Regions from separate parts of the Streptomyces sp. B8-7 genome, predicted to be linked through region 1. Evidence: riboswitches for the same ligand, from Rfam matches in the RefSeq annotation. Region 1 holds a riboswitch; each other region holds the start of a gene.

What was found. Region 1 has a riboswitch for cobalamin ahead of AC5K6T_RS06830 (cobalamin biosynthesis protein). Riboswitches for the same ligand answer to the same signal wherever they lie in the genome.
Region 2: linked by a shared signal. The riboswitch ahead of AC5K6T_RS26145 (ribonucleoside-diphosphate reductase subunit alpha) and the one ahead of AC5K6T_RS06830 (cobalamin biosynthesis protein) in region 1 are both predicted to bind cobalamin.
Region 3: linked by a shared signal. The riboswitch ahead of metE (5-methyltetrahydropteroyltriglutamate--homocysteine S-methyltransferase) and the one ahead of AC5K6T_RS06830 (cobalamin biosynthesis protein) in region 1 are both predicted to bind cobalamin.
Region 4: linked by a shared signal. The riboswitch ahead of AC5K6T_RS17505 (energy-coupling factor ABC transporter permease) and the one ahead of AC5K6T_RS06830 (cobalamin biosynthesis protein) in region 1 are both predicted to bind cobalamin.

The regions. Positions count from the first base shown of each region.
Region 1 is NZ_JBYRRL010000001.1:1,635,971-1,643,591, reverse strand. Features, by position in the region: gene AC5K6T_RS06840 (inorganic phosphate transporter) at 1-920, shown strand, start outside; gene AC5K6T_RS06835 (hypothetical protein) at 1,039-1,260, shown strand; cobalamin riboswitch at 1,406-1,557, shown strand; gene AC5K6T_RS06830 (cobalamin biosynthesis protein) at 1,658-2,602, shown strand; gene AC5K6T_RS06825 (cobyric acid synthase) at 2,599-4,107, shown strand; gene cobN (cobaltochelatase subunit CobN) at 4,104-7,621, shown strand, end outside.
Region 2 is NZ_JBYRRL010000005.1:440,314-447,934, reverse strand. Features, by position in the region: gene AC5K6T_RS26170 (carbohydrate ABC transporter permease) at 1-453, opposite strand, end outside; gene AC5K6T_RS26165 (extracellular solute-binding protein) at 540-1,829, opposite strand; gene AC5K6T_RS26160 (GntR family transcriptional regulator) at 2,252-3,016, shown strand; gene AC5K6T_RS26155 (DUF3311 domain-containing protein) at 3,328-3,591, shown strand; gene mctP (monocarboxylate uptake permease MctP) at 3,591-5,186, shown strand; cobalamin riboswitch at 5,682-5,804, shown strand; gene AC5K6T_RS26145 (ribonucleoside-diphosphate reductase subunit alpha) at 5,933-7,621, shown strand, end outside.
Region 3 is NZ_JBYRRL010000002.1:143,945-151,565, forward strand. Features, by position in the region: gene metE (5-methyltetrahydropteroyltriglutamate--homocysteine S-methyltransferase) at 1-1,941, opposite strand, end outside; cobalamin riboswitch at 2,108-2,326, opposite strand; gene aceB (malate synthase A) at 2,655-4,247, opposite strand; gene AC5K6T_RS09600 (IS1182 family transposase) at 4,692-6,272, shown strand; gene aceA (isocitrate lyase) at 6,512-7,621, opposite strand, start outside.
Region 4 is NZ_JBYRRL010000003.1:529,034-536,654, reverse strand. Features, by position in the region: gene AC5K6T_RS17530 (pirin family protein) at 1-355, shown strand, start outside; gene AC5K6T_RS17525 (S1 family peptidase) at 655-1,551, opposite strand; gene AC5K6T_RS17520 (energy-coupling factor ABC transporter ATP-binding protein) at 1,716-2,564, opposite strand; gene cbiQ (cobalt ECF transporter T component CbiQ) at 2,561-3,310, opposite strand; gene AC5K6T_RS17510 (energy-coupling factor ABC transporter substrate-binding protein) at 3,317-3,778, opposite strand; gene AC5K6T_RS17505 (energy-coupling factor ABC transporter permease) at 3,775-4,464, opposite strand; cobalamin riboswitch at 4,495-4,680, opposite strand; gene AC5K6T_RS17500 (GntR family transcriptional regulator) at 5,115-5,864, opposite strand; gene AC5K6T_RS17495 (proline racemase family protein) at 5,999-7,003, opposite strand; gene AC5K6T_RS17490 (dihydrodipicolinate synthase family protein) at 7,198-7,621, opposite strand, start outside.

The sequences.
Region 1 (7,621 bases):
GCGCCACCATCGCCTCGGCGGGCGCCGGCGCGGTGCACGGCGACGTGCTGGTCACCAAGGTGCTGATCCCGGCGATCGCGGCCCCGCTGGTCGCGGGCGTCGCCGCGCTGTTCGCCACCCGGCTGACCTACGTCCTCGGCAGGAAGGCCTCCGGAAAGGCCGAGGCGAAGGGCTACCGCGCCGGGCAGATCGCCTCCGCCGGCCTGGTCTCGCTCGCCCACGGCACCAACGACGCCCAGAAGACGATGGGCATCATCACCCTGGCCCTGATCGCCGGCGGCTCCCTCGCCCCCGACTCCGACCCGCCGATGTGGGTCATCCTCTCCGCGGGCCTGGCGATCGCGCTCGGCACCTACCTCGGTGGCTGGCGCATCATCCGCACCATGGGCAAGGGCCTGACCGACCTCCAGCCGCAGCAGGGCTTCGCCGCCCAGACCAGCGCCGCGACGGTCATCCTCGCCTCCTCCCACCTCGGCTTCTCGCTCTCCACGACCCACTCGGTGTCCGGCTCCGTGATGGGCGCCGGCCTCGGCCGCAAGGGCGGCGTGGTCCGCTGGTCCACCGCGACCCGCATGTTCGTCGCCTGGGGCCTGACCCTGCCGGCCGCCGCGCTGGTCGCCGCGCTCGCCGAGTGGATCACCGGCCTCGGCGACTGGGGCACCGCGGTCGTGGCGGTCTTCCTGGTCGCCTCCAGCGCCGCCATCTGGAAGCTGTCCCGCCGCGAGGTCGTCAACCACGCGAACGTCAACCACCCGCACGGCGACGCCACCGAGGAGCCGTCCGGCGTGGTCACCAGCGCCATCGCCGCCGTGATCCCGCCGCCCACGGCCGCCGCGGCCGAGGAGGCCGCCGCCGTGGCGGCCTCGGTGCCCGCACCCGCGGGCCCCTCGGACCCGGCCGCCTCCGGCGCCACCGCCTGAACCCACACCCCTCCGGTACGCCCGACCGCACCGGTCCGCAGGAGCACACCGGTACGAAGGACCACACCGGTCCGCAGGACCACACACCGGTACGAAGGAACACGAAGGAAACAGCAGCATGAAGATCGACTGGGCGGCCCTCGGCTCCGTGTTCGGCGTCAGCCTCGTGGCCACCGTGGCTCTCGTGGGCCTGTTCACGCTCGGCGTCGTCGGCCTCTCCCACCGGGAACGGGCCCAGGAGCGGGGCGGTTCCGCCGCCCTCGCCGCCACCGGCGCCTACACCTGCTTCGCGGCCTGCGCGGCCGCGGTCGGCTACGGCATCTACCTGATCATGGCCTGACCGGCAGCACACCTCGCGCAGCGGCGGCGGGGCCGGGACCACGGTGTCCCGGCCCCGCCGCCTCGTGCTGCCCGCCCCGGGCCGCGCCACGGCCACGAGGACGGGGCCCACCCGGCCCGTGCGCTCCCGTCCCAGGTCAGCAGCCAGTTGACGGCCGTTCGGCGGTCGTGGTCAACTTCCTGGGCCAACTACGGCGGCAACGGAGGAAGCCGGTGTGAATCCGGCGCGGTCCCGCCACTGTCACCGGGGTAGACAACCCCGGGAGCCAGGAACTCCCGCCGCCGGTCTCGTCGAACCAGGGCGTGGACACCCTGAGTGAGGACACATCGCCATGCTCGGCTGCCGAACACGGCCCACCACCCCTGCTCCGCCCGCCCTCCCGGCCGGCTGAGCCGCGATGCGTGCCGCCCGCATCCACGCGTACGGCGCCGCCCTCGGCCTTCTCGGCGACCTCCTGCTCGGCGATCCGCGCCGCGGCCACCCGGTCGCCGCGTTCGGCCGTGCCGCGGCCGTCACGGAGCGGCTGCTGTGGCGTGACCACCGCGGCTGGGGCGCCCTGCACACCGCGCTGTGCGTGGGCGGCACGGCCGCCCTCGGGGCCGCGGCCGCGCGCGCCGTACACCGCTCCCCCGCCGCCTCCGTCGCGCTGACCGGCGCCGCCACCTGGGCCGTCGTCGGCGGCACCTCGCTGGCCCGGGAGGCCCGCGCCGTCGGCCGGTCGCTCGACCGGGGCGACCTCGGCGCCGCGCGCGCCCGGCTGCCCCACCTGTGCGGCCGCGACCCGCAGGCGCTCGACGCCGACGGGATCGCCCGCGCCGTGGTGGAGTCCGTCGCCGAGAACACCTCCGACGCGGTCGTCGGCGCACTGGTGTGGGGCGCGGTCGCCGGAGTGCCCGGTCTGCTCGGCTTCCGCGCCGTCAACACCCTGGACGCGATGGTGGGCCACCGCTCGCCGCGCCACCTGCGCCACGGCTGGGCCGCCGCCCGCCTGGACGACCTCGCGGGCTGGCCCGGCGCGCGGCTGACCGCCGCGCTCGCCGCGGCCGCCGGACCCGACCCGCGCGGCGCGGTCCGCGCCTGGCGGGCCGACGCCGGCCGGCACCCCAGCCCCAACGCCGGCCCCGTGGAGGCCTCCTTCGCGGGCGCCCTCGGCGTGCGGCTCGGCGGCACCCTGGCCTACGGCGGACGCACCGAGCACCGGCCCGTCCTCAACGCGGCGGCAGGCCGGGCCGTCGCCGCCGCCGACATCGACCGGGCGGTACGGCTCTCCCGCCGGGTCGGCTGGCTCGCGCTCGGCGTCACCGTCGCCGCGCGCCTGATCGTGGAGAGGCGGAAGAAGTGAGCGGAGGCCTCCTCGTCGCGGGCACCACCTCCGACGCGGGCAAGAGCGTCGTCACGGCCGGCATCTGCCGCTGGCTGGCGCGCCAGGGCGTGAAAGTGGCGCCGTTCAAGGGGCAGAACATGTCCCTCAACTCGTTCGTGACCCGCGAGGGCGCGGAGATCGGCCGCGCCCAGGCCATGCAGGCGCAGGCCTGCCGGATCGAACCGACCGCGCTGATGAACCCGGTGCTGCTCAAGCCCGGCGGCGAGCGGAGCAGCCAGGTGGTGCTGCTGGGCAGGCCCGTGGGCGAGCTCAGCGCACGCGGCTACCACGGCGGCCGGCAGCAGCAGCTGCTCGGCACCGTGCTGGACTGCCTGGCCGAACTGCGGGGCAGGTATGACGCGGTGATCTGCGAGGGGGCGGGCAGTCCGGCCGAGATCAACCTGCGCCGGACCGACATCGTGAACATGGGGATCGCGCGCGGCGCGAACCTGCCCGTGCTCGTCGTCGGCGACATCGACCGCGGCGGCGTGTTCGCGTCGTTCTTCGGCACGCTCGCCCTGCTCTCGGCCGAGGACCAGGCGCTGGTCGCCGGGTTCCTGGTCAACAAGTTCCGCGGGGACGTGTCCCTGCTGGAGCCCGGCCTGGACCTGCTGCACGGCCTCACCGGGCGCCGCACGCTCGGCGTGCTGCCGTACCGGCACGGGCTGGGCATCGACGAGGAGGACGGGCTGCGGGTGTCGCTGCGCGGGGCGGTCCGTGAGGCGCCGGTTGCCGCGCCTCACGGTGAGGACGTGCTGCGGGTCGCCGTCTGCGCCGTCCCGCTGATGTCGAACTTCACGGACGTGGACGCGCTGGCCGCCGAACCGGGCGTGCTGGTGCGGTTCGCGGACCGGCCCGAGGAACTGGCCGACGCCGACCTCGTGGTCGTGCCCGGCACCCGCGGGACCGTCCGCGCCCTGGAGTGGCTGCGCGAGCGGGGGCTGGCCGAGGAGCTCGCCCTGCGGGCCGCGGCCGGCCGGCCCGTCCTCGGCATCTGCGGCGGCTTCCAGGTCCTCGGCGAGGAGATCGACGACGAGGTCGAGTCGCGGGCCGGCCGGGTGCCGGGCCTCGGGCTGCTCCCGGTGCGGGTGCGGTTCGCCCGTGAGAAGACCCTCGCCCGCCCCGCCGGAGAGGCCTTCGGCGAACCCGTCGAGGGCTACGAGATCCACCACGGCGTCGCCTCCGTCGAGGGCGGCGAGCCGTTCCTGGACGGCTGCCGGTCCGGCCGCACGTGGGGCACCCACTGGCACGGCTCGCTGGAGTCGGACGGCTTCCGGCGGGCCTTCCTGCGCGAGGTCGCCGCCGCCGCGGGCCGCCGCTTCGTGCCCGCCCCCGGCACCTCGTTCGCCGCGCTGCGCGAGGAGCAGCTCGACCGGCTCGGCGACCTGATCGAACACCACGCGGACACGGACGCGCTGTGGCGGCTCATCGAGTCCGGCGCGCCGCACGGACTGCCTTTCCTTCCCCCGGGAGCGCCCGCATGAGCACAGTGTTGTTGTTGTCCAGCGCCGACACGGACCTGCTGGCCGCCCGCGCCTCCGGCGCGCCCTACCGGATCGGCAACCCGGCCCGGGTGGACGTCGCGCAGGAGCTGCCGGGGCTGGTCGAGGGCGCGCGGATCGCCGTCGTACGGCTGCTCGGCGGCAAGCGGGCCTGGGAGGAGGGGCTCGCCGTGCTGAAGGCGTCGGGCGTCCCCACCGTGCTCCTGGGCGGCGAGGCCGTGCCGGACGCGGAGTTGATGGCCGAGTCGAGCGTACCGGCCGGGGTGGTCGCCGAGGCGCTGAAGTACCTGGTCGAGGGCGGACCGGCGAACCTGGCGGAGCTGGCCCGCTTCCTGTCCGACACCGTGCTGCTGACCGGTGAGGGCTTCGCCGCGCCGCGGCGGATGCCCGAGTACGGGGTGCACGGGACGCGCCCGCACACCGAGGGCCGCCCGACCGTGGGCGTGCTCTTCTACCGCGCCCACGAGCTGAGCGGCAACACCGCGTTCGTGGACACCCTGTGCGACGCGATCGAGGCGCGCGGCGCCAACGCCCTGCCCGTGTACTGCGGTTCGCTGCGCGGGGCGGACCCGGAGCTGTACGGGATCCTGGCCGGCGCCGACGCCCTGGTCGCCACCGTCCTCGCCGCGGGCGGCACACACGCCTCGCAGGCCTCCGCGGGCGGCGACGAGGAGGCCTGGGACGTCGGCGCGCTCGCCGACCTGGACGTGCCGGTGCTGCAGGGGCTCTGCCTGACCTCCTCGCGCGCCGCGTGGGAGGCGTCGGACGCCGCGCTCTCCCCGATGGACGCGGCGATGCAGGTGGCCATCCCGGAGTTCGACGGGCGTCTGATCACGGTGCCGTTCTCCTTCAAGGAGCCGGGTCCGGACGAGGTCCCGGTGTACGTCGCCGACCCGGAGCGCGCCGGACGCGTGGCCGGGATCGCCGTACGGCACGCGCGGCTGCGGCACAAGCCGAACGCCGAGAAGAAGCTCGCGCTGGTGTTCACCGCGTACCCGACCAAGCACGCGCGGGTCGGCAACGCGGTCGGCCTGGACACGCCGGCGTCGGCGGTGCGCGTGCTGGACGCCCTGAAGGACGCCGGGTACGGCGTGACCGGGTACCCCTCCGGCGGCGACGAGCTGATCCACCGGCTCATCGAGGCCGGCGGCCACGACGTGGAGTGGCTGACCGAGGAGCAGCTGTCGGCCGCGCCCGCGCGGGTGCCGCTCGCCGACTACCGGGAGTGGTTCGAAAGGCTCGACCCCGGGCTCCGGGACGCGATGGCCGAGGCCTGGGGCGAGCCGCCGGGCTCGCTCTACGTCGACGGGGAGGACATCGTGCTCGCCTCCCTCCGGTTCGGGAACGTCGTCGTGATGATCCAGCCGCCGCGCGGCTTCGGCGAGAACCCGATCGCGATCTACCACGACCCCGACATGCCGCCGTCGCACCACTACATGGCGGCCTACCGCTGGCTGGAGCACGGCTTCGGCGCCGACGCGATCGTGCACATGGGCAAGCACGGCACGATGGAGTGGCTGCCCGGCAAGGGCCTCGGCCTGAGCGGGGGCTGCGCCCCCGACGCCGTCCTCGGCGACCTCCCGCTGATCTACCCGTTCATCGTCAACGACCCGGGCGAGGGCACCCAGGCCAAGCGGCGCGGGCACGCCACCGTCGTCGACCACCTGGTGCCGCCGATGGCACGCGCCGACACCTACGGCGACCTGGCCAAGCTGGAGCAGCTGCTCGACGAGTACGCCCTGGTCAGCGATCTCGACCCGGCGAAGGCCCCGGCCGTGCGGGCGCAGATCTGGACGCTGGTGAAGGCGGCCGAACTGCACCACGACCTGCAGGTCGACGCGCAGCCGGACGAAGACGACTTCGACGAGTTCGTGATGCACATCGACGGCTATCTGTGCGAGATCAAGGACGTGCAGATCCGCGACGGCCTGCACGTCCTGGGCGGGGGGCCGGTCGGCGAGCCGCGGGTGAACCTGGTGCTGGCGGTGCTGCGGGCCTCGCAGGTGTGGGGCGGCAGGGCCGACGCGCTGCCGGGCCTGCGGGCCTCGCTGGCCGCCCACTTCGGGCTGGCCGAGAAGGAGCTGCTGGCCGAGCCGGGTGCCCCGGTGAAGGTGCCGGCGGAGCTGACGGACCTGGTCCAGGGCCCGGCGCGGACCGGCTCCGACGCCGTCGACCTGCTGGAGCAGCTGTGCCGGCGGATCGCCGAGGGCATGGAGGCGCGGGACTGGGCGGTCGAGGCCGGCCCGGAGCTGGTGCGTGAGGTGCTGGGCACCGAACCCACCGACGCCGTCAGGGTGCTGGAGTTCGCGAGCACCGAGGTCGTGCCGCGGCTCGCGCGCACCACGGACGAGATCGGTCACATCCTGCGGGCCCTGGACGGCGGCTACGTCCCGGCGGGCCCCTCCGGCTCCCCGACGCGCGGCCTGGTCAACGTGCTGCCGACCGGCCGGAACTTCTACTCCGTCGACCCCAAGGCGATCCCCTCGCGGCTGAGCTGGGAGACCGGCCAGTCGCTGGCGGACTCGCTCGTTCAGCGCTACCTCAGCGACAACGGCACGTATCCGCAGTCCGTCGGCCTGACGGTCTGGGGCACCTCCGCGATGCGCACCCAGGGCGACGACATCGCCGAGATCCTGGCGCTGCTGGGCTGCCGTCCGGTGTGGGACGACGCCTCACGGCGGGTCACCGGCTTCGAGGTGGTCCCCCTGGCCGAGCTGGGCCGCCCGCGCATCGACGTCACGGTCCGTATCTCCGGCTTCTTCCGGGACGCGTTCCCGCACGTGGTGGGGCTGATCGACGACGCGGTGCGGGCGGTGGCCGAACTGGACGAGCCGGCCGACCGGAACTTCGTGAAGGCCCACGCCGACGAGGACACCGCCGGGCACGGCGACCGCCGCCGGGCGACGGCCCGGATCTTCGGCTCCAAGCCGGGCGCCTACGGCGCGGGTCTGCTGCCGCTGATCGACGCCCGCAACTGGCGCTCGGACGCCGACCTCGCCGAGGTGTACGCCGTCTGGGGCGGCTACGCCTACGGCCGCGGGCTGGACGGGCGGGCGGCGCGCGGCGACATGGAGACGGCGTTCCGGCGGATCGCGGTGGCGGCGAAGAACGTGGACACGCGTGAGCACGACATCCACGACGCGGACGACTACTTCCAGTACCACGGCGGCATGGTCGCGATGGTGCGGCATCTGACGGGGGCGAACCCCGAGGCGTACGTGGGTGACTCCGCCGTACCGGATCAGGTGCGAACGCGGACGCTGGGCGAGGAGACCCACCGGGTCTTCCGGGCCCGTGTGGTGAACCCCCGGTGGATGAGCGCCATGCGCAGGCACGGCTACAAGGGTGCCTTCGAGATGGCCGCGACCGTGGACTACCTGTTCGGGTACGACGCCACCGCGGGCGTGGTCGACGACTGGATGTACGAGAAGCTCGCCTCCGAGTACGTCTTCGCCCCGGAGAACCGGGAGTTCATGCGGCAGTCCAACCCGTGGGC
Region 2 (7,621 bases), on a different contig from region 1:
CGCGACGATGACGGGCATGCCCCAGCTGGCCACGAGCGCGATGTTGATCAGTGTCTTCACCCAGCCGGAGACCCGCTGGAGCAGCAGGGCGATCAGCATGCCGATCACCATGGTGAAGACCACCGCGCCGCCGGCGAAGATCACCGTGCGCAGGACGACGGTCCAGAACTCGCTGTCGCCGAGCACCTTGGAGAAGTTCTCGAGGCCCGCCGACTCGGCCGGCTCAAAGCCCCACAGCTGGGGCTGCCCGAACTTCTGGAAGGACAGGGTGACCAGCCGGACCAGTGGATAGCCCATGACCAGGGCCAGGATCAGCAGACAGGGCGCGAGCAGCAGCCATGCGGTGGCGGCCGGGCCGTACGTCCGTTTGGCGCGGGGCCGGGCCGCGGGGGCCGGCGGGGGTGCCTGCCGCGGCGGCGGCACCTTGGCAGGGGTGGTCGTGTCGGCACTCATCGCGCGCTCCTCGGCGGGTCCCTCAGGTCGTACGTCGTACGGAAAGAAGGCGGGGCTCCGCCCCGTGAACGGAGCCCCGCCTCAGGTCACTTGGTGTTGATGACCTTGTCGATCTCGGCGTCCGCCTCCTTGGCGGCGTCCTCGACCGACTTCTTGCCGGTGCCGATGCTCTGCAGCATGTTCTGCAGGACCTGGGCCTTCTCGACCTGGCCCCAGCCGGGGGCCATCGGGACGAACCAGTTGGACTCGGCCGCGGTGGCCGGGACGGCCGTCGCCGGGTCGTCCTTGAGGGTGGCGAGGTCGGTCTTGTTGTTGGGCAGGTTGCCCTTCTCCATCAGACCCTTCTGGCCGGAGGCGCCCGCGAAGGCGTTGATCCACTCGGCGGCGACCTCCTGCGCGTCCGACTTCACCGGGACGGCGAGGTCGGAGCCGCCCAGGAACACCGGGAGGTTGCTGCCGGACGGACCCGGCATCACGAAGTTCTCCAGGTTGTCCTTGAGCTTGCCGGTCTTGTCGTTCTCCGGGGCGGCGGCGGTCGCGCCCTCCCAGGCCGCGCCGAAGATCATGCCGGACTTGCCCTGGCCGTACACGATGTAGCGGTCGGACTCGTCCTTGGTCTTGTCACCGTGCATGTAGGAGTCGACGACGTTCTTGAACTCCTTCAGGCCCTTGACCGACTCGGGCGAGGAGAGGCCGGCCTTCCACTGGCCGCCCTCCTCCTCGGCGATGGAGCCGCCCGCGTCGTAGACGAAGGACATGGCCGCGTACCAGTCGCGGGAGGGCTGGTACCAGGCGCTGAACTTGTCGCCCTGCTTCTTCTGGACCTTGTCCAGGGCGGCGGTCAGCTCCTCGTAGGTGGTCGGCGCGGACTTCACGCCGGCCTCGGCGAAGACGTCCTTGCGGTAGTTGCCGACGCGGCCGCCCGCGTAGTACGGCACACCGTAGGTCTTGCCCTCGTACGTCACCGAGGCCTTCAGGCCGTCCAGCCACGCGTCGGAGTTGTCGAACTTCGACGGGTCGACGGGCGCGAAGGCACCCTTGACCATGTACGAGAGCATCTCCGTGTTGCCCATCTCGACCACGTCCGGAGCCTTGTCCGTGGCGAGTACGGCGTCGAGCTTGGCGTTCTTGTCCGGCCAGCCGTAGTACTCGTGCTTGATCTTGATGCCCGGGTGCTTCTCGGTGACCGCGTCGTCCGCGGCCTTCACCAGCTCGGGCCAGTTGTTCTGGGCGTCGACGGTGAGCCAGACGGTCAGCTCCTTGACGTCGGCCGCCTTCTTGTCGCCGCCGCTGCTCTTGTCGTCGCCGTCCCCGCACGCCGCGACCGAGAACATCATGCCCGCGATACCGATCGCGGCAACCAGCTTGCGCTTCACGCCACCCTCCTCAGGGATGCCACAAACCCCCCTCGTCCCCGCGGTGAGGCGTCAACGCCGTGCGAACCGTCCGTGGGGCCGGGACCTGGACCAATGGTGTAGACCAGTACCGGGAGCTTGGCCCAGACCAATAGGGCTGTCAAGGGTGTTCAAGCGGGCCGCCGGGGTCCGTGATGGGACCGAGATATGCAGGGACCTTTCATTGCGCAAGCGACCAAACGGACGGACCACTGCGACTGGACCACTGCATCTTGACAGAGCTTTGGACTAGACCAACAAGGGTCCCGGGGGTATACAGGGGAGATCACGGAGCGTGCGGAAGGGCCCCGTACAGGGCGCCCGCGCGCGAAGCCGTGCCACGATGTGAGCCGCGGCCGATGGGGTGTCGGCCGAATCGGCACCGGGAGCCGGGAAGGCGGAGCATGAGCACCGACGTCAGCAGTGCGGAGAACGAGGGCGGGGCAAGTGTCCGTACCGCGCGCGTGCCCAAGTACTACCGCCTCAAGAAGCACCTGCTCGACATGACCGAGACCCTGCCGCCCGGCACACCCGTGCCGCCCGAGCGGACACTGGCGGCCGAGTTCGACACCTCCCGCACCACGGTGCGCCAGGCCCTGCAGGAGCTGGTCGTCGAGGGCCGCCTGGAGCGCATCCAGGGCAAGGGCACCTTCGTCGCCAAGCCGAAGGTCTCCCAGGCGCTGCAGCTGACCTCCTACACCGAGGACATGCGCGCCCAGGGCCTGGAGCCGACCTCCCAGCTGCTGGACATCGGCTACATCACCGCCGACGACCGCCTGGCCGACCTGCTCGACATCACCGCCGGCGGGCGCGTCCTGCGCATCGAGCGGCTGCGCATGGCCAACGGCGAGCCGATGGCCATCGAGACCACCCACCTGTCGGCCAAGCGCTTCCCCGCGCTGCGCCGCTCGCTGGTGAAGTACACGTCCCTGTACACGGCGCTCGCCGAGGTCTACGACGTGCACCTCGCCGAGGCCGAGGAGACCATCGAGACCTCCCTGGCCACCCCCCGGGAGGCCGGCCTGCTCGGCACCGACGTGGGCCTGCCGATGCTGATGCTCTCCCGGCACTCCGTCGACCGCGAGGGCAAGCCGGTGGAGTGGGTGCGCTCGGTCTACCGCGGCGACCGCTACAAGTTCGTCGCCCGGCTCAAGCGGCCCGCCGAGTAGCCCCGGACACCGCGGCCCCGGCGCACCGCACGTGCCGGGCCGTGCGGTGCGCCGGGCGCGGCCCGGCACGTGCGGCCCCCACCGCGCAAGCGCGGCCTCGCGGGCCCGCCGGGAGGCCCCGGCGCACCCGCGCCGAGCACCCGCGCCGAGCGGCCGGGACGCGCGGCCCGCCGGGCAGAAGAGGCCTACTCCGCGGCAAAGGTGACAAACCCGCAGCCGACATGCTGACAAGGGGTTACGCGGCCGCGACACCGTGTCCTAGATTGCCTGCGCACTGCACCAGGTGATCTTTGAGGGGACGGAGTCGCCAGATGTCGCAAGCCCCGCAAGTGAGGCGGGAACCGGTGGTGACACCCGTACGGGTCGTCATCGGTCTCTGCCTGTTCGCACCGTTCGCGGCGATGCTGTGGGTCGCCTCCTACACCAGGCTCGAACCGTCGCTCGGCGGCATCCCGTTCTTCTACTGGTACCAGATGGCATGGGTCGTCGTCTCCACCGCGCTGACCGCGCTCGCGTACCGGCTCTGGCGGCGGGAGCAGCGTGCCCGCGCCGCCCGCACGGGAGGTGAGCGCTGATGAAGACCGGTGTCAACGTTGTCGCGCTCACCGTCTTCGTGCTGTTCTTCCTGGCCGTCACGGTCATGGGCTTCCTGGCCGCGCGCTGGCGCAAGGCCGAGAACGAGCACAGCCTCGACGAGTGGGGTCTGGGCGGCCGGTCGTTCGGAACCTGGGTCACCTGGTTCCTGCTCGGTGGCGACCTCTACACCGCGTACACCTTCGTCGCGGTCCCGGCCGCGGTCTACGCGGCGGGCGCGGCCGGCTTCTTCGCCGTGCCGTACACGATCCTCGTCTACCCGCTGATCTTCACCTTCCTGCCCCGTCTGTGGTCGGTCTCCCACCGGCACGGCTATGTGACGACCTCGGACTTCGTGCGCGGCCGGTTCGGCTCCAAGGGCCTGTCACTGGCGGTCGCGGTCACCGGGCTGCTGGCGACGATGCCGTACATCGCGCTCCAGCTCGTCGGCATCCAGGCCGTGCTCGACGTGATGGGCGTGGGCGGCGGCGAGAACACCAGCTGGTTCGTCAAGGACCTGCCGCTGCTGATCGCCTTCGGCGTGCTCGCGGCGTACACCTACTCCTCCGGCCTGCGCGCCCCCGCTCTGATCGCGTTCGTCAAGGACACCCTGATCTATCTGGTCATCGGGGTCGCGATCATCTACATCCCGATCAAGCTGGGCGGCTTCGACGACATCTTCGCCAAGGCGAACGAGAAGTTCACCACGGCCGGCGCGGGCGGGCTGGTCCCGGCCGAGGCGGGCCAGTGGACCTACGCCACGCTGGCGCTGGGCTCGGCGCTGGCGCTGTTCATGTACCCGCACTCCGTCACCGCGACGCTCTCCTCGCGCAGCCGCGAGGTCATCCGCCGCAACACCACGATCCTGCCGCTGTACTCGCTGATGCTGGGCCTGCTCGCCCTGCTGGGCTTCATGGCGATCGCGGCCGGCGTCACGGTGGACAACGGACAGCTGGCCATCCCGCAGCTGTTCGAGAACATGTTCCCGGACTGGTTCGCGGGGGTGGCGTTCGCGGCGATCGGCATCGGCGCGCTGGTGCCCGCGGCCATCATGTCCATCGCCGCGGCGAACCTCTTCACCCGCAACGTGTACAAGGACTTCATCCGCCCGGACGCCACGCCCAAGCAGGAGACCCAGGTCTCCAAGGTGGTGTCGCTGCTGGTGAAGGTCGGCGCCCTGGTGTTCGTGCTGACCATGGACAAGACGGTCGCCATCAACTTCCAGCTGCTCGGCGGCATCTGGATCCTGCAGACCTTCCCGGCCCTGGTCGGCGGCCTGTTCACGCGCTGGTTCCACCGCTGGGCGCTGCTGGGCGGCTGGGCGGCCGGCATGGTCTACGGCACGGTCGCCGCGTACGGCGTGGCCTCCCCCACGCAGAAGCACTTCGGCGGCTCGGCCGAGGAGATCCCGGGCATCGGTGAGATCGGCTACATCGGCCTCACGGCCTTCGTCCTCAACGCCGTGGTGACGGTGGTCCTGACCGTCGTCCTGAAGGCGGCGAAGGCCCCGGAGGGCGTCGACGAGACGCGGCCGGAGGACTACACCGCGGACGCGGGCGACCCGGGCGTACGCACCGAACTCCCCGTGACCCGCTGACCCCCGCACCCCGCCCCCGGGCACGCGGGGAACCGCACACCCAGGCACCCGGGGAACCACGCCCCAGGGACGCGGGGAACCACGCACCACACCCACACGCCCACACCCCCACACCGCCTCACCCATCCCGCCCCAACCCCCAAGGCGCCCGCGGAACCACGCCCCCAGGGGCGCGGGGAACCGCGCGAGAACCACCGCACACCCGCACCACACCGCGCACCCCGCACCCCGCACCCCACCACCAAGGGGCGCGGGGAACCGCGCGAGAACCACGACACACCCCGCACCACGCCGGCAAGAGACGCGGGGAACCGCGCAGGACCCGCCCCACAGCGCGGTCCCGGCACGGTCCCGCCCGGCCACGGGCACCCGCAGCGGGCCGCCCTCCGCACCCCGGAGGGCGGCCCGCTGCCGTGCCGTTGCACGGAGTTGACGCTCTGAAGTCACACGGCGACACAACATATGGTGGCGTCACCGGAACCCGGCACTAGATGTATGCTCATCCTCGCTGTCGCCGCAGGGGAATCCGGTGCGAATCCGGAACTGTCCCGCAACGGTGTACTTGTGTGTTTCCACACAGCGAGCAGTCCGAAGACCTGCCGACAGCGCGTGCCCGGCCGCCCCGGCCGGACCGCCCTGACGTCCGGGCCTCGTGGAGTGGGCCGGTGGACGCGACGCCCCGTGCGCTCGTGTGCTGCCCCCTGCCCTCCGCCAGGCCCTCCGTGCCGAGCGAGGGAGAGCTCCCAGTGACCATCGCGCCAGCAGACCCGGCCTCAGCCGTCCGGACCGACGAGGACGCCCCCGGAACAGCCTTGCTGCGGACCCTCACCGAGCTGACCGCGGACCTCCCCGACGCCGACCCCGGCCGGGTCGCCGCCGCCGCGCTGCGCGGCCGTTCGGCCCAGGCCGACGAGGCGGAGCTGCGCGAGCTGGCCACCGAGGCCGCCGCCGGGCTCATCTCCGAGGACCCCGCCTACTCCCGGCTGGCCGCCCGGCTGCTGACCCTCTCCATCCGCGCGGAGGCCGCTTCCCAGGGCGTCACCCGCTTCACCGGGTCCGTCGCCGTCGGGCACCGCGAGGGCCTCATCGCCGACCGCACCGCGGAGTTCGCGCGGCTGCACGGCGCCCGGCTGGACGCCCTGGTCGACACCGGCGCCGACGACCGCTTCGGCTACTTCGGCCTGCGCACCCTGCACTCCCGCTACCTGCTCCGGCACCCGATCACCCGGCGGGTCGTCGAGACGCCCCAGCACTTCCTGCTGCGGGTGGCGTGCGGTCTCGCCGAGGACGACACACCCCGCTCGGTCGACGAGGTCGCCGCGCTCTACCGGCTGATGAGCCGTCTGGACTACCTGCCGTCCTCGCCCACCCTGTTCAACTCCGGCACGCGGCACCCGCAGATGTCGTCCTGCTACCTGCTCGACTCCCCCCTCGACGAGCTGGACTCCATCTACGACCGCTACCACCAGGTCGCCCGCCTCTCCAAGCACGCCGGCGGCATCGGGCTGTCGTACTCCCGGATCCGCAGCCGCGGTTCGCTGATCCGCGGGACCAACGGGCACTCCAACGGCATCGTGCCGTTCCTGAAGACCCTGGACGCCTCGGTCGCCGCCGTGAACCAGGGCGGCCGCCGCAAGGGTGCCGCCGCGGTCTACCTGGAGACCTGGCACTCCGACATCGAGGAGTTCCTGGAGCTGCGCGACAACACGGGCGAGGACGCCCGCCGTACGCACAACCTGAACCTCGCGCACTGGATCCCCGACGAGTTCATGCGGCGGGTGAACGCCGACCAGGACTGGTCGCTGTTCTCCCCCGCCGACGTGCCCGAACTGGTCGACCTGTGGGGCGAGGAGTTCGACGCCGCCTACCGGCGCGCCGAGGCGGCCGGCCTGGCCCGCAGGACGATCCCGGCCCGCGAGCTGTACGGCCGGATGATGCGCACCCTGGCGCAGACCGGCAACGGCTGGATGACCTTCAAGGACGCCGCCAACCGCACCGCGAACCAGACGGCCGAGCCCGGCCACACGGTCCACTCCTCCAACCTCTGCACGGAGATCCTGGAGGTCACCGACGACGGCGAGACCGCGGTCTGCAACCTGGGCTCGGTGAACCTCGGCGCGTTCGTCCGGGACGGCGGCATCGACTGGGAGCGCCTCGACAGCACCGTCCGCACGGCCGTCACCTTCCTCGACCGGGTCGTCGACATCAACTTCTACCCGACCGAGCAGGCGGGCCGTTCCAACGCCCGCTGGCGCCCGGTGGGCCTCGGCGCGATGGGCCTGCAGGACGTGTTCTTCAAGCTGCGCCTGCCGTTCGACTCGCCCGAGGCGCGCGCGCTGTCCACCCGGATCGCCGAGCGCATCATGCTCGCCGCCTACGAGGCCTCCGCGGACCTCGCCGAGCGCAACGGGGCGCTGCCCGCCTGGGAGAAGACC
Region 3 (7,621 bases), on a different contig from region 1:
CACCCCGGAGGTGGTGAGCCGGAACGCCTCGGTGGCCCAGGCCAGATAGCCGGGGCGGTCGGCGCCGCGCAGCGGCAGCGTCTCGCGCAGCGCGGGCTCGTCCACCTGGATGACGGACGTGCCGGCGGCCTCCAGGTCGCCCACCTCGTCGCGCAGGGCGAGCGCGACCTGCCGGGCGGTGTCGCCGAGCGGCTGGTCGTCCCGGACGAAGGACCAGGCGAGCATGGTGACGGGCCCGGTGAGCATGCCCTTGACCGGACGGCCGGTCAGGGACTGGGCGTAGGCGGTCCAGCGCACCGTCATCGGCCCGGGGCGGGAGACGTCGCCGGCCAGGATCGGCGGACGCACGTAGCGGGTGCCGTAGGACTGGACCCAGCCGTGCCGTGTGGCGAGGTATCCCGTCAGCCGCTCCGCGAAGTACTGGACCATGTCGTCGCGTTCGGGCTCGCCGTGCACCAGGACGTCCAGGCCGGTCCGCTCCTGGAAGGAGATCACCTCCCGGATCTCCGCCCTGATCCGCTCCTCGTAGCCGGCGCTGTCGATGCGGCCGGAGCGCAGGTCGGCGCGGGCGGTGCGCAGTTCGCCGGTCTGCGGGAACGAGCCGATGGTGGTGGTCGGCAGCAGGGGCAGGCCGAGGCGGGCGCGCTGCGCGGCGGCCCGCTCGCCGTACGGCTGCGGGCGGCGGGAGTCGGCCTCCGTGACGGCGGCGGCCCGGGCGCGTACGGCCGGGTCGTGTGTCACGGGGGAGTCCGCCCGGGAGGCCAGGTCGGCGCGGTTGGCGGCCAGTTCGGCGGCGATGGCGCCGGTGCCCCGGGCGAGGCCCCGGGCCAGGGTGACGATCTCGGCGGTCTTCTGCCGGGCGAAGGCCAGCCAGCGCAGGATCTGCGGTGCGACGTCCCGCTCGGCCGCCGTGTCGAGCGGCACGTGCAGCAGGGAGCAGGAGGCGGCGACGTCGACCCGGCCGGCCAGACCCAGCAGGGTGCCCAGCGTGGCGAGGGACCCCGCGAGGTCGTTGACCCAGACGTTGCGGCCGTCGACCACTCCGGCGACCAGACGCCTGCCGGGCAGCCCGCCGACGGCGGCGAGCGCGTCGAGGTTGGCGGCGGCGGCCCCGGTGAAGTCCAGCGCGAGACCGTCCACCGGCGCCCCGGCGAGCACCGACAGCGCGTCGCCCAGCCGGTCGAAGTACGAGGCGGCCAGCAGCTTCGGCCGGTCGGTGAGGGTGCCCAGGGTGCGGTAGGCCCGCCCGGCCGCGGCCAGTTCGGCAGGGGTGCGGTCCTGGACCAGGGCGGGTTCGTCGAGCTGCACCCACTCGGCGCCTGCGGCGCGCAGATCGGCGAGCACCTCGGCGTAGACGGGCAGCAGCCGGTCCAGCAGGGTCAGCGGGTCGAAGTCCGCGGGGGCGCCGGGGGCGGGCTTGGCGAGCAGGAGGTAGGTGACCGGGCCGACGAGCACCGGGCGGGCGGAGAGGCCCAGCGCAAGGGCCTCCGTCAGCTCGGCGACCTGCTTGCCGGAGTCGGCGGCGAACACCGTGTCCGGGCCCAGCTCCGGAACCAGGTAGTGGTAGTTGGTGTCGAACCACTTGGTCATCTCCAGGGGCGCCACCTCCTGGGTGCCGCGCGCCATGGCGAAGTAGCCGTCGAGGGCGTCGGCCTCGACGGCGGCACGGTGCCGCTCGGGGACGGCGCCGACCATGACGGTGGTGTCGAGGACGTGGTCGTAGAACGAGAAGTCGCCGGTCGGCACCTCGTCCAGGCCCGCCTCGTCGAGCTGCCGCCAGGTGGCCCGGCGCAGTTCGGCGGCGGTGGCGCGGAGCGCGTCGGCGGTGACGCGGCCCTTCCAGTAGCCCTCGACGGCCTTCTTCAGTTCCCGGTTCCGTCCCTGACGGGGGTAGCCGTGCACGGTGGCCCGTGCTGCCGCGGCTGCGGACTTCGCTGTCACGGAGATCTCCTTCGCGAGATGAATCCCTGAGATCCCGGAGACGGGACGAGAGCGCGAAGGGACGACGAACCGGGCGGACCCGGCTCCGCGCGGCGGGGCACGGTCGTCCGCCTGGTGTGTACGCCGACCCGCCCTCGAGGTCACCGGGATGTCCGCGCACGAGTGGTTCGCACGCGGGCAGTTGGCAGGTCTTCGGACTCGCGGGCCCGCCCTGACGTCGTCAGGGCACCTACTGGCCGTCGCTTCCCGGGCCCTTCCGGACCCAGTGCTCATGACGGCGGTCGTTCCCGCTCACCGCTGCGGGGCAGTCCCGGATTCCCACCGGGTTCCCTCTTGCGACGCTCCCGCCTGGCGGACGGGGCGAACCAGCTGCTGCGAGCAGCCTACGGCAGTGCGGCGGGGCCGAGAGCACGACGAGGGGCGGGAAGCGCGTGGGTGCGCTTCCCGCCCGTTCCCTGTGTCACCCCGCCGGGACCCTCACCCCGGCGGTGTGGCGGGCCCCTCAGCCCGCGTCCGGCCGGGTCCTCACCCTGGGACCCGGTCGTCGTGGTGGACCCCGCGCCCGGTGCGGCCGGGGGGTCCTGCATGCGCCGTCCGCCGGGGCGGCGGCGCGGGCGCGTGCGGCGGCTCGCCGGACCCGCGGTGGAGGGATGCGGTGGCGCCCGCGCCCCTCCGCCGGCCGCCGGCCGCGCCGCCGCGGTGGATCGCTGCGGTCACCCCGTGGACCCGGTCCGCCGGACCAGGTGGCGGGCGTAGGCGTCCGGCGTGAAGAACAGGGGCAGTTCCCCGGCCAGCGCCGTCCGCTCGAACAGGTCCCTGACCTCGGCGGCGGGGGCGTAGGGGTGCTCGGCGGTGAGCGCGGCGAGTTCGTCGTCGAGGAGCCGCAGCACCGTCTCGCGGTCGGTCACCCGGTGCCGCAGCCACTGCCAGATCTGCACGCGGGCGATCTCGGCGGTGGCCGCGTCCTCCATCAGGCCGTCGAGGACGACCGCGCCCTGCCCGTGCAGCCAGGCGGCGAAGTAGCGCAGTGCGACGGCGATGTTGGTGCGCACACCCTCCGGGGTCGGCGGGCCGCTGACCCGGCGCACGGACAGCAGGTCGGCCGGGGTGACCTCGACGTCGTCACGGGTGCGGTCGAGCTGGTGCGGGTGACGGCCGAGGACCCCGTCGAACACCTCGCGGCAGACCGGGACCAGGGCAGGGTCGGCGACCCAGGAGCCGTCGTAGCCGTCCTCGGCCTCCCGCTCCTTGTCCAGGCGGACCGCGGCGAGCAGCGCCTCGTCGGCGGCCGCGTCCCGGCCGGGCACCTGGGCGGCCATGGCCCCGATGGCGTGCGCCCCGCGCTTGTGGCAGGTGCGCACCAGCAGTTCGGTGTACGCCCGCATGAAGGGGGCGGTCATCGTCACCTTGGCCCGGTCGGGCAGCAGGAAGTCGGTGCGGTGGCCGAAGGTCTTGATCAGGCTGAACAGGTAGTCCCAGCGGCCGGCGTTGAGGCCGGCGCTGTGCTCGCGCAGCTCGTGGAGGATCTCCTCCATCTCGAACGCCGCGGTGATGGTCTCGATGAGCACGGTGGCCCGGACCGTGCCGCGGGGGATGCCGAGCAGTTCCTGCGCGAGCAGGAACACGTCGTTCCACAGGCGGGCCTCGTAGCGGTTCTCCAGCTTGGGGAGGTAGAAGTACGGGCCGCGTCCGGCATCGATCTGCCGCTGCGCGCAGTGGAAGAAGTACAGGCCGAAGTCGACGAGCGAGGCGGGCACGGGCCGGCCGTCCAGCTCCAGGTGCTCCTCGTCGAGGTGCCAGCCGCGGGGGCGGACCATGACGGTGGCGACCTGCTCGCCGAGGCGGTGCTCCTCGCCGTCGGGGCCGGTGAAGGCGAGACGGCGTTCGACCGCGTCGAGGAGGGTCAGCTGACCGCCGACGACGTTGTCCCACAGCGGGGCGGTCGCGTCCTCGAAGTCCGCCATCCACACCGAGGCGCCGGAGTTGAGCGCCTCGACGGCCGTCCTGCGGTCCGGCGGGCCGGTGATCTCCACGCGCCGGTCGGACAGGCCGGGCGCGGGCGGGGCGATCTGCCAGCTGCTGTCGGCCCGGACGGCGCCGGTGACCATGGGAAAGCCGAGCGGCGATCCCGCCGCCAGCCGCAGCGCCTGCCGGCGGCGCTCCTTCAGCAGTCCGTCGCGGCGCTCCCCGAACGCGGCGGCCAGCCGGCCGACGAAGTCGAGGGCCTCGCGGGTGAGGATCTCGTCGTGCCGGTGGCCCGGAGCGGCGAGGACACGGATGTGGTGGGGCGGGGCGAGGGTGGTCATCGGGTCTCCTGAGGGAAGGGAGCGATGGGCGGGCGGAGACGGTCGCCCGTCCTCCGTCCCGCCGCGGCCCCGCGAGGGGCGCGGGGAACCGCGTGACCGGCCGCGACGGTGTCGCGGCCGGTCACCGGGCCGGGTGCGGCACCTCGCACAAGGTGCCGTCCGGCCCCCGGCGCCCTGCAAGGGGCGCGGGGAACTGCGCGGTCGGCCGCGACGGTGCCGAGGACGGTCACCGGGCGCAGCCCGTCCGCCGCGGCGGGGGCGGCGCCCGCCGCGGACGCTCTGCAAGGGGCGCGGGGAACTGCGCGCTCAGCCGCGACGGTGCCGAGGCCGGTGCCGAGGCCGGCCGACGACACCCACCACACCCCTCGGCGGAGCGCCTAGAAGATCACTGAAAATCTTCGGTTCTGGCCCCGCGTGTGCTGACGCGGGGCCAGACTGTTGTGTGTGCAGGGGGAATGGGCCGGGGAGCCGGTCGGGCCGGATGTATGGGAGACCTGCCGGGAGCTGATCCCGGCGGGGAGTGTGTTCGCGTTCCTGGCCGAGCACCGCGAGCGGTTGCTGCCGCCGGAGATGTTCGCGGACATGTACCCCTCGGCCAACGGCCGGCCGTCGTTGCCGCCGCAGGTGCTGGCGGCGGCGGTGGTGCTGCAGAGCCTGTTCGGGACCTCGGACGTGGAGACTGTGCTGGAGCTGCGGTGCGACCTGCGGTGGAAGGCGGCATGCGGGCTGGGCCTGTACGACACCGCGTTCGACCCCTCGCTGCTGACCTACTTCCGGCGCCGTCTGCAGCGCTCGGCGGACCCGGGGCGGATCTTCACCCGGGTCAAGGAGGTCGTGGCCGCCACCGGCATCCTGCGCGGGAAGCGGCGCCGCGCGCTGGACTCCACGGTGTTCGACGACGCGGTGGCCACCCAGGACACGGTCACCCAGCTGATCTCGGCCATCCGCCGGGTGATCCGCGAGGTGCCCGGCGCCGGCCAGGTCGCCGCCACGTACTTAGCCGCGCACGACTACGCCGATGCGGGCAAGCCGAGGATCGCCTGGGACGATGAGCAGGCCCGCGCCGAGCTGGTCGACGCGCTGGTGAGCGACGCGCTCAACCTGCTGGGCCGTCTGCCTGAGCAGGAGCTGGGCGAGCGGGCGGCGAACGCGGTCGGCCTGCTGGCACTGGTCGCCGGCCAGGATGTCGAGCCCGCCGAGGACTCCGACGGCCGCGACGGCCGCTGGCGCATCACCCGCGGCACCGCCCCTGACCGGGTGGTCTCCACCGTGGACCCCGAGGCCAGACACATCCACAAGAACCGCACCCGCCACCAGGAGGGCTTCAAGGGCCACGCTGCCGTGGAGCCGGAGACCGGCCTGTTCACCGAGGTCGCCCTGGCCCCCGGCAGCGGGCCCGCCAACCACGAGGCGAGAGTCGCCGAGGACCTCCTGGCAGACGAGACCGAACCGGTCGAAGTGCTCGGCGATTCCGCCTACGGCACCGCCGGCCTGCGCGAACACCTCGAACAGGCCGGCCACGACGCGATCCTCAAACCGCCGCCGCTCCGGATGGCGGTCCCCGGCGGCTTCACCAGCGACGACTTCCACATCGACACCGAGACCAGCCAGGTCACCTGCCCGGCAGGGCACACCCTCCCGCTCGGCAAGCCCCTGAAGGGAGGGTTCCGTCAGGCCCAGTTCAAGACGCTGTGCACCGGATGCCCGCTGCGCGAACGCTGCACCACCTCCAAGACCGGCCGCGTCCTGCGGGTCCACCCCCAGCACCGGCGCCTGGCCGACGCCCGTGCCCAGGCCGCCGACCCCGTCTGGAAGGACACCTACCGCCGCTGGCGGCCACCCGTCGAACGCGGCATCGCCTGGCTGACCGCCAAAGGCAACCGCAGACTCCGCTACCTCGGCACCCTCAAGAACGACACCTGGCTCCGCAACCGAGCCGCCGCCCTCAACCTCCGCCGACTCATCAACCTCGGCCTCGAACCCGCCAACGACGGCACGTGGACCCTGACCCCGGCCACACCATGAAGCACGGAGGGCGGCCCCGCCACCGGCGGAACCACCCTCACAGCAAGATTTTCAGTGATCTTCTAGGGCGTGTTTCGAAAGTAGCGTCGTCTGCCCGAAGGGCAGGCCTGGCGGCGTCTGGTGCGTGCGATCGCAAGGCGGAGGGTCGCCCCGATACTGGTTGTATCGGGGCGAGCCCGACAACGCGGCGAGCGTGCGTGCCAGACGCCGCCAGGCAGGCGGGACTTTCGAAACACGCCCTAGTGGAACTGCTCCTCCTCCGTGGAGCCGGCCAGCGCCGTCGTGGAGGAGGCCGGGTTGACGGCGGTCGACACCAGGTCGAAGTACCCCGTACCGACCTCGCGCTGGTGCTTGACCGCGGTGAACCCCTGCGCCTGCGCGGCGAACTCCCGCTCCTGCAGGTCGACGTAGGCGGTCATGCCGTGCTCGGCGTAGCCGCGGGCCAGGTCGAACATGCCGTGGTTCAGGGAGTGGAAGCCGGCCAGCGTGATGAACTGGAACTTGTAGCCCATGGCGCCCAGCTCGCGCTGGAACTTGGCGATCTGGTCGTCGTCGAGCGCCGCCTTCCAGTTGAAGGACGGCGAGCAGTTGTAGGCCAGCATCTGGTCCGGGTACTGCGCGTGGACGGCCTCGGCGAACTCACGGGCCTGGGCCAGGTCCGGCGTACCGGTCTCCACCCAGATCAGGTCGGCGTACGGGGCGTACGCCAGACCGCGGGCGATCACCGGCGCCATCCCGTTGCGGACCCGGTAGAAGCCCTCGGCGGTGCGCTCGCCGGTCACGAACTCGGCGTCGCGCTCGTCGACGTCGCTGGTGAGCAGGTTGGCGGCCAGCGCGTCGGTGCGGGCGATGACGAGGGTGGGCGTGTCCGCGATGTCGGCGGCGAGGCGGGCCGCGTTCAGGGTGCGGATGTGCTGCGAGGTCGGCACGAGGACCTTGCCGCCGAGGTGGCCGCACTTCTTCTCGGACGCCAGCTGGTCCTCGTAGTGGATGCCGGCCGCACCCGCCGCGATCATGCCCTTGGTCAGCTCGAACGCGTTCAGCGGGCCGCCGAAGCCGGCCTCGGCGTCGGCCACGATCGGGGCGAGCCAGTCGGTGGTGTCGCCCGCGTCCTCGGCGGTCGCGATCTGGTCGGCGCGCAGCAGCGCGTTGTTGATGCGGCGCACTACCTGCGGCACCGAGTTGGCCGGGTACAGGCTCTGGTCCGGGTAGGTGTGCCCGGCCTGGTTGGCGTCGGCGGCGACCTGCCAGCCGGACAGGTAGATGGCCTGGAGACCGGCCTTGACCTGCTGGACGGCCTGACCGCCGGTCAGGGCTCCGAGGGCGTGGACGTAGTCGAGCTCGTGCAG
Region 4 (7,621 bases), on a different contig from region 1:
CGTGGACAGCTCCTTCGAGCACGGCGTCCTGGTCGACCGGGGCCGCGTGCGCGCCGCCGGAACCGTGCTGGAGCGGGCCGGACTGGGCTACGTCCACCCCGGCTGCACCGCGCTGACGCTGTCCGCCGAGGACGGCGTCCCCGCCCGGATCGTGCTGCTCGGCGGGCCCCCGTTCGGAGAGGAGATCATCATGTGGTGGAACTTCGTCGCCCGCACGGACGAGGAGATCCGCCGGGCCCGCGAGGACTGGGTGAGCGGCGACCGCTTCGGTGAGGTCTCCGGCTACCCGGGCGACCGCCTGCCCGCCCCGGAACTCCCCACGACCCCGCTGAGGACCCGGCGCAACCCGAGCTGACCGCCGGGCCCGGCGCCCGCGCCGCGCCGCCCCGCGCCGCGCCGCCCCGCGCCGCCCCGCGCCGCCCCGCGCCGCCCCGCGCCGCCCCGCGCCGCCCCGCGCCGCCCCGCGCCGCCCCGCGCCGCGCCGGCGGGCGGGCGGCACGTCCGCGGCGACGCCCGCCGCGCCGGCGGGCGGTGCCCCCGCCCGGCCTCCGCCCCGCGCGGTGCGGCGGTGACGGCCCGACCGGCCGTCACCGCCGTACCGGCGCCCGGGCCGGACCGGGCGTCGCGCCCCGCCCGGCCCGGGCGCCCCGAGGCTCAGCGGCCGAGCATCCGCTTCACGCGCTTGCCCTTCGCCGACTCACCCAGCGTGTCCCACAGCCGCTCGGACCCGGTGTAGGTGTAGACGCCCGGGGCACCCTGCTCGGCACAGCCGTCGCCGTACGACACGACGCCTATCTGGTACACGCCCTGACGGCCCTTCAGCTTGCGGAAGAGCGGCCCGCCGCTGTCGCCCTGGCAGGAGTCCCGGCCCTCGACGCCGGCGCAGACGTTGACCTTCCTGTCGTAGTCCGGGTACGAGGCCTTGCACTCGATGTGGGACACGATCGGCACGTCCACGGCGCGCAGCCGGTTCGGGTAGGACGGCACCTCGGTGTTCACATTGCCCCAGCCGGCCACGGTGGCCCTGGCCCCGGGGCGGATCAGCGCGTCCGTGCCGACGGTCGGCAGATGCACCGGAGCGATGCCCTTGACGGGTTTGCCGAGGACCAGGAAAGCGATGTCGTACGCCTCCTGACCCCGCGTGTAGCGGGGGTGGACCACGATGTCGGTGACCTTGCGCAGCTGGCCCTGCCGGGTGTTGCTCAGCACCGTCCGGCCGACGGCTGTCTCGATCTCCTTGGGTTCGGTGCCGGTCACGCAGTGCGCGGCCGTCATGACGAGGGTGGGCGCCAGCAGGCTGCCGCCGCAGAACTGCCGGTCGACGGGCTTGCCGCGGCCGGTGGACAGCAGCGCCGCCATGAACGGGTGCCTGCCGTCCGGCTGCTGGACGCCGCCGATGATGTGTGCGACGGGACGCCCGTGTTGTGCCGGAGCGCCGGCCGCGTGGGCGGACGCGGCCGAGGCCGCGGTGAGGGCGAGGGCCGCACCGCACGCGGCCGTGACGGCGGTGAACCGCCGCGCCGCCGGTCCGTGGGGGGTGGACAGACGCATGAGGGGTCTTCTCCGATCTCGGTGGGAGCCACTGGGCGGCCAACCGCCCCGGCGCCGCAACCGAGCCCGGGGCCGGGGCAGTCGGGCCGCCGTGTGGCAGGTCGCCCTGCCAGACGGGATCCGCACCGCGCAGGTTCACTCACCGCCGCCCCCGGCCGGCCGGATCAACTCCCGGTGGCCGACCGCCGTGTGAGCGCCGCCAGCTCCTCGGCCGTACGGGGCCCCGCCCCGGCCGCCGCCAGCAGGCCCTGGGCGCGCAGGAGTTCGGCGGCGGCTATGCCCCACGGCAGCCGCAGCCCCGCGCCGGCGAGCAGGTCGGTGCGGGACAGCAGTCCGGCCGCCGCGCCGGTCCGCACACCCTCGGGGGTCAGCAGCGCGACGTCGTCGGCCCAGCGCAGGGCGAGGTCGACGTCATGGGTGGCCATGACGACCGTGGTGCCGCCCGCGCGCAGCGCGTCCAGGGTGGCCAGCAGCCGCTCCTGACCGTCGGGGTCGAGTCCCGCGGTCGGCTCGTCGAGCACCAGCACCCGCGGCCGCATCGCGACCGCCCCGGCGATCGCGGTGCGCTTGCGCTGCCCGTACGACAGCAGATGGGTGGGCCGGTCGGCCAGCGCGGTGATGCCCAGTGCGGCCAGCGCCTCGGAGACCCGTGCCCGCACCTGGGCGTCGGGCAGGCCGAGGTTGAGCGGCCCGAAGGAGACGTCCTGGGCCACGGACGCGGCGAACAGCTGGTCGTCGGGGTCCTGCACCACCAGCTGCACCGTCGTCCGCAGCCGGGTCAGCCCGGCCCGTCCGTACGTCACGGGCTCCCCGTCGACGGTCAACCGCCCCGAGTGCGGCCGCAGTCCGCCGCTCAGCAGCCGCATCAGGGTCGTCTTGCCGCTGCCGTTGCGGCCGAGCAGCGCCAGCGCGCGGCCCTCCCGTACGGCGAAGTCCAGCCCGTCGAGGACGTCCGGGCCGTCCTCGTAGGCGAAGGACGCCCCGTGCAGGGCGACGACGGCGGGTTCGGTCACGGCAGCAGCCTTTCCAGGACCAGGGTCAGTGCGGTCACGGCCGTGAGCAGCGCCAGCGCGGCGGCCGTGAAGGGGGCGGAGACGCGGGACTCGGGCACCAGCACGCGCAGGGTGCCGTCGTAGCCGCGGCCGGCGAGCCCGGACTGCAGCCGGGCCGCACGGTCGAAGGCCCGGACGAAGGCGGTGGCGCCGAGCCCGGCCAGCGAACGCCAGGCCGCCGCACGGGAGGTGTGCCCGAGCCTTGCCGCCTGCGCCTCGCGGACCCGGCGCACCGAGTCCAGCAGCAGGAAGCTCATGCGGTACGTCACCAGCGCCACGTCCACGACCGGTGCGGGCACCCCGGCCCGCACCAGGCGCGGCAGCAGGTCGGACAGCGGTGTGGTGAACGCGAACAGCAGCACGCCGAGCGAGGCGGCGGAGGTGCGCAGCATCAGTTCCCCGGCCCGTACGGCGCCCCCCTCCGCGAGCGACACCGGCCCGCCGGGCCCGCCGACCTGCACCAGCAGCGTGACCGCGCCGGTCGCGCAGAACCCGAGCGGCACCCGGTAGGCCCGCCACAGCCGGCGGCCGGACACCCGCGCCGGGCCCAGCAGCACGGCCAGGGCGGTGACCAGGACGAGGGCGGCGCCCGGCCAGGGCGGCAGGGAGACCGCCAGCACGGTCAGCCCCAGCCCCAGCACCGCCTTGTCCACGGGGTGGCGGCGGCGCCAGCGGCTGCCGTGCGCCGCCGCGTCGATGGGCAGCACGCGGACTCAGCCCCGTCCGGAGGCGGCCCGGCCGTCCGCGGCGGGCTCCGCAGCCGGGGACGGGACGGCCGCGTCCGTCCGGTGGGCCGTGCCCGCCGCGCCGGCCGTGTCCGACGGGTGGGCCGCGCCGGCCGTGTCCGACGGATGGTCGCCTCCGGCTGCCGCGGCCCGCCGCTCGCCCTGCCTCCGGCCGCGACGCAGCCCGAAGTAGTAGGCGAGGACACCCGCGCCGAGCGCCGCCTGGAGCGAGAACAGCGCCGACTCGATCTCCCCGGACGGCGGTTCGTACAGCGGGGTGAACCACGGCTCGTAGTCCGGTTCCAGCTCCGTGATCGCGGTCTCCGCCTCGCCGTCGGCGCCCGTGAACGGCTCCTCCTTGTGGTCGCCGAGACCGAGCGCCAGCGGCAGGACGGCGAGCGCCGCGACCAGCGCCAGCAGCAGCAGGTTGATCCTCGTGGCGCGCTTCACCGGGCCACCGCCTCGGGCTTGGGGGCGGCCGCCAGCACGCCGAGCCGGGTCAGTTCGCTCCTGCTGGACTGGGCGAGGAGCCGCATCACCAGCACCGTGAGCAGGCCCTCGCTCACCGCGAGCGGGATCTGCGTCACGGCGAAGATGGAGCCGAACTTCCCCAGCGCGCCCAGGAATCCGCTGCTCGGGTCGGGGAAGGCGAGCGCGAGCTGCACACTGGTCACGCAGTACGTGGCCAGGTCGGCGAGGAACGCTCCGAGGAACACGGCGACCATCAGCGGCGCGTCGTAGCGGCGCAGCAGCCGGTAGGCGGCGTAGCCGACCCAGGGGCCGGCGACGGCCATGGAGAACACGTTGGCGCCGAGGGTGGTGAGTCCGCCGTGCGCCAGCAGCAGGGCCTGGAACAGCAGGGTGATGGTGCCCAGCACGGCCATGATGGGCGGCCGGAACAGGATGGCGCCCAGCCCGGTTCCGGTGGGGTGGGAGCAGCTTCCGGTGACGGAGGGGAGTTTGAGCGCGGACAGGACGAAGGTGAAGGCCCCCGACGCACCGAGGAGCAGTGTGCTGTCGGGATGCTCCCTGACCTCCCGGGTCAGGGAGCGGACTCCGTGGACGACGAACGGCGCGGACGCGACGCCCCAGGCGATCGCGTGCGCCGGAGGCAGAAATCCCTCGGCTATGTGCATGCTTGAGCGAACCCTCTCCAGCACCTCGTGGATGGTTGACGCGCCCTGGCCGGTCTCCTGGCTGACGGGTGACACCGCCCGGTCTCCGCCTTCCCGGGTCCTTGAGGGACCCAGTGGCTGCCCTTGCGGGCCGGAGCCGGACTTCCCGATCACAGTGGCGAGGGCCGCACCGGTTCCACACCGGATTTCCCGTTCACCAAGGCGTGGCGACCCTAGTCCGCGGTGGTAGGCGGTGACAAGCGGGCTCGTCCTCCGAGACGGAGGACTGGGGGGCGCTCGAACCGTGCGGGGGCCGCATGCGTGCCGGTGCGCGCCCCGACGCCACCCTTCCCGCGCCCCCGTCCGGGCTGCTCGTCGGGCCGGGTGTGCCGGTGCGGCCGGTCGCCGGGTACAGGGGGTCCGCACAGAGAACCGGGTGCAGGGGGTCCGCACAGGCAAAAGGGCGGGCCCGGGACGGTGGGCCCGGGACGGTGGGCCCGGGACGGTGGGCCCGGGACGGCGGGCCCGGGACGGCGGGCCCGGGACGGCGGGCCCGGGACGGTGGGCGCGGGGCCGGGCCGGCGGGCGTGTGCCGTGCGGGCCGGCACCGTCCGCCGCGGGTGGTCCCGGTACGTCCCGGGTGACAGGGGGCCGGTGCGCCGGCCCGCCGCTCAGGACACCGCGCCCAGCCGTCCGCCGGGTCCGCGGTCCGGACCGTGCCCCTGCCTCGCCGCCGCGTCCTGAGCCCGCCCCTCCGGGACGTTCCTCGCCCACAGCGACCGGACGTGCCCGAGGTGGCGGCCGATGCAGGCCTCCGCGCCCTCGGCGTCCCCGGCGATCATCAGGTCGAGCAGTTCGAGGTGCTCCTCGGCCGACGGGATCAGCCGGTCGCGCTCGTCCAGCGCGGTCAGACCGTACAGCCGGGACCGCTTGCGCAGGTCGCCGACCGTCTCGACGAGCCGGTCGTTGCCGGCCAGCGCCAGCAGGGACAGGTGGAAGCGCCGGTCGGCCTCCAGATAGCCGATGAGGTCGTGGGCCCGGGCGGCGGCCACGATCTCCTGGGCGACCGGCCGCAGCGCCTCCAGTTCCTCCCGGGGCGCGCCGCGGGTGATCCGGCCGACGGTCGGGACCTCGATCAGCATGCGGATCTCGCTGTACTGGTCGAGGTCGCGCTCGTCGACCTCGGTCACCCGGAAGCCCTTGTTGCGGACCGGCTCGACGAGGCCCTCCCGGGCCAGGTCGAGCATGGCCTCGCGCACGGGTGTCGCGGAGATGCCGAAGTCCTCCGCGAGGCCGGGAGCCGAGTACACCTCGCCCGGCTCGAGTTCGCCCGAGATCAGTGCGGCACGCAGCGCGTGGGCGACCTGGTCGCGCAGCCGCTCGCGCGCGGTGACGAGGGTGCGCTGCTTGAGGTGGCCCATGGTCTTCCCTTCGTGCCGCTGCGGAGCACCAGAGTACAATGTCACGTTGTTTCCTTCGGCGCCGCAGGGAAGTTGCCGCATCCGCGCACCGCGTTCACGGCCGGTCGCCGTTCAGCGCGCGCGGGGGCGCGGGCTCACAGCAGGAACCCCGCGGGGAACGGGTCGTCCGGGTCGAGGAAGTACTGGGCGGTGCCCGTGATCCAGGCCCGGCCGGTGACCCGGGGCACCACCGCCGGCACTCCGCCGACCTCGGTCTCCGCCAGCAGCCGGCCGGTGAACTCGGTGCCGATGAACGATTCGTTGACGAAGTCCTGGTGCAGGCCGAGCTCCTTGCGGGCGTGGAGCTGCGCCATCCGCGCCGAGGTGCCGGTGCCGCACGGTGAGCGGTCGAACCAGCCCGGGTGGATGGCCATCGCGTGCCGCGAGCGGTGGGCGTCGGAGCCGGGGGCGATGAGGTACACGTGCTTCAGCCCGGAGATCTCCGGCTGCTCGGGGTGCACCGGCCGGTCGGGCGAGGCGTTCACCGCGTCCATGACCGCCAGCCCTGCGGCGAGCAGCTCGTCCTTGCGGTCCCGGTCGAACGGCAGTCCCAGGGCGTCGAGTTCGACGAAGGCGTAGAAGTTGCCGCCGTAGGCCAGGTCGTAGACGACCGTGCCGAGGCCGGGTACGTCCACGGTGCGGTCGAGCGCGGCGCAGAAGGACGGCACATTGGTCAGGGTGACCCGCTTGGCCGCGCCGTCCGCCACCGTCACGTCGGCCACGACCAGCCCCGCCGGGGTGTCGAGGCGGACGGTGGTGACCGGCTCGGTCACCGGCACCATGCCGGTCTCCACCAGGACGGTGGCGACGCCGATGGTGCCGTGGCCGCACATCGGCAGCAGCCCGGAGACCTCGACGAACAGCACCCCGTGGTCGGCGTCGGGGCGGGTGGGCGGCTGGAGGATCGCGCCGCTCATCGCGGCGTGGCCGCGCGGCTCGTACATCAGCAGGGTGCGGAGGTGGTCCAGGTGCTCGGCGAAGTGGCGGCGCCGCTCGGCCATGGTGGCCCCGGGCACGACTCCGACGCCGCCGGTGACGACCCGGGTGGGCATGCCCTCGGTGTGCGAGTCCACGGCGTGCAGGACGCGACGAGTGCGCACGGACGTCCCTTTCGTTAGGTGTTCCTGTCGTGTGCGGTGGCGGGTACCGGCCGTCCGGAGCGGCCGCCCGGGACGACGGTCCGGGACGACGGTCCGGGGCCGTCGTGCCCAGCGGCCTTGCGGGGCGGCCTTGCGGAGCGGCCTTGCGGAGCGGTCTGCGGGCGGCCGCCCGCCCGGGTGGGCCGGGCCGCCGGTCAGCGGTGCCCGTCGGCGACGGCCTTCTCGGTGGCGGCGCGGATCTCGGCCTCCTGCGCGCCGCTCAGTGCCGCACGCGGGGGACGGCAGGGCCCGCCGCGCACCCCCACCACGTCCATGGACAGCTTGATGGCCTGCACGAACTCGGTGCGGGAGTCCCAGCGCAGCAGCGGGTGCAGGGCCCGGTACAGCGGCAGCGCGGTGGCGAGGTCGCGGGCGACGGCCGCGTCGTACAGCTGGGCGCAGGCCTCGGGGAACGCGTTGGGATAGCCGGCGATCCAGCCGACCGCGCCGGCCACGGCCAGCTCCAGCAGCACGTCGTCCGCGCCGGCCAGCAGGTCCAGTTCGGGGGCGAGTTCGGCGATCCGGTAGGCCCGGCGCACATCGCCGGAGAACTCCTTCACGGCCGCGATGCCGGTCTCG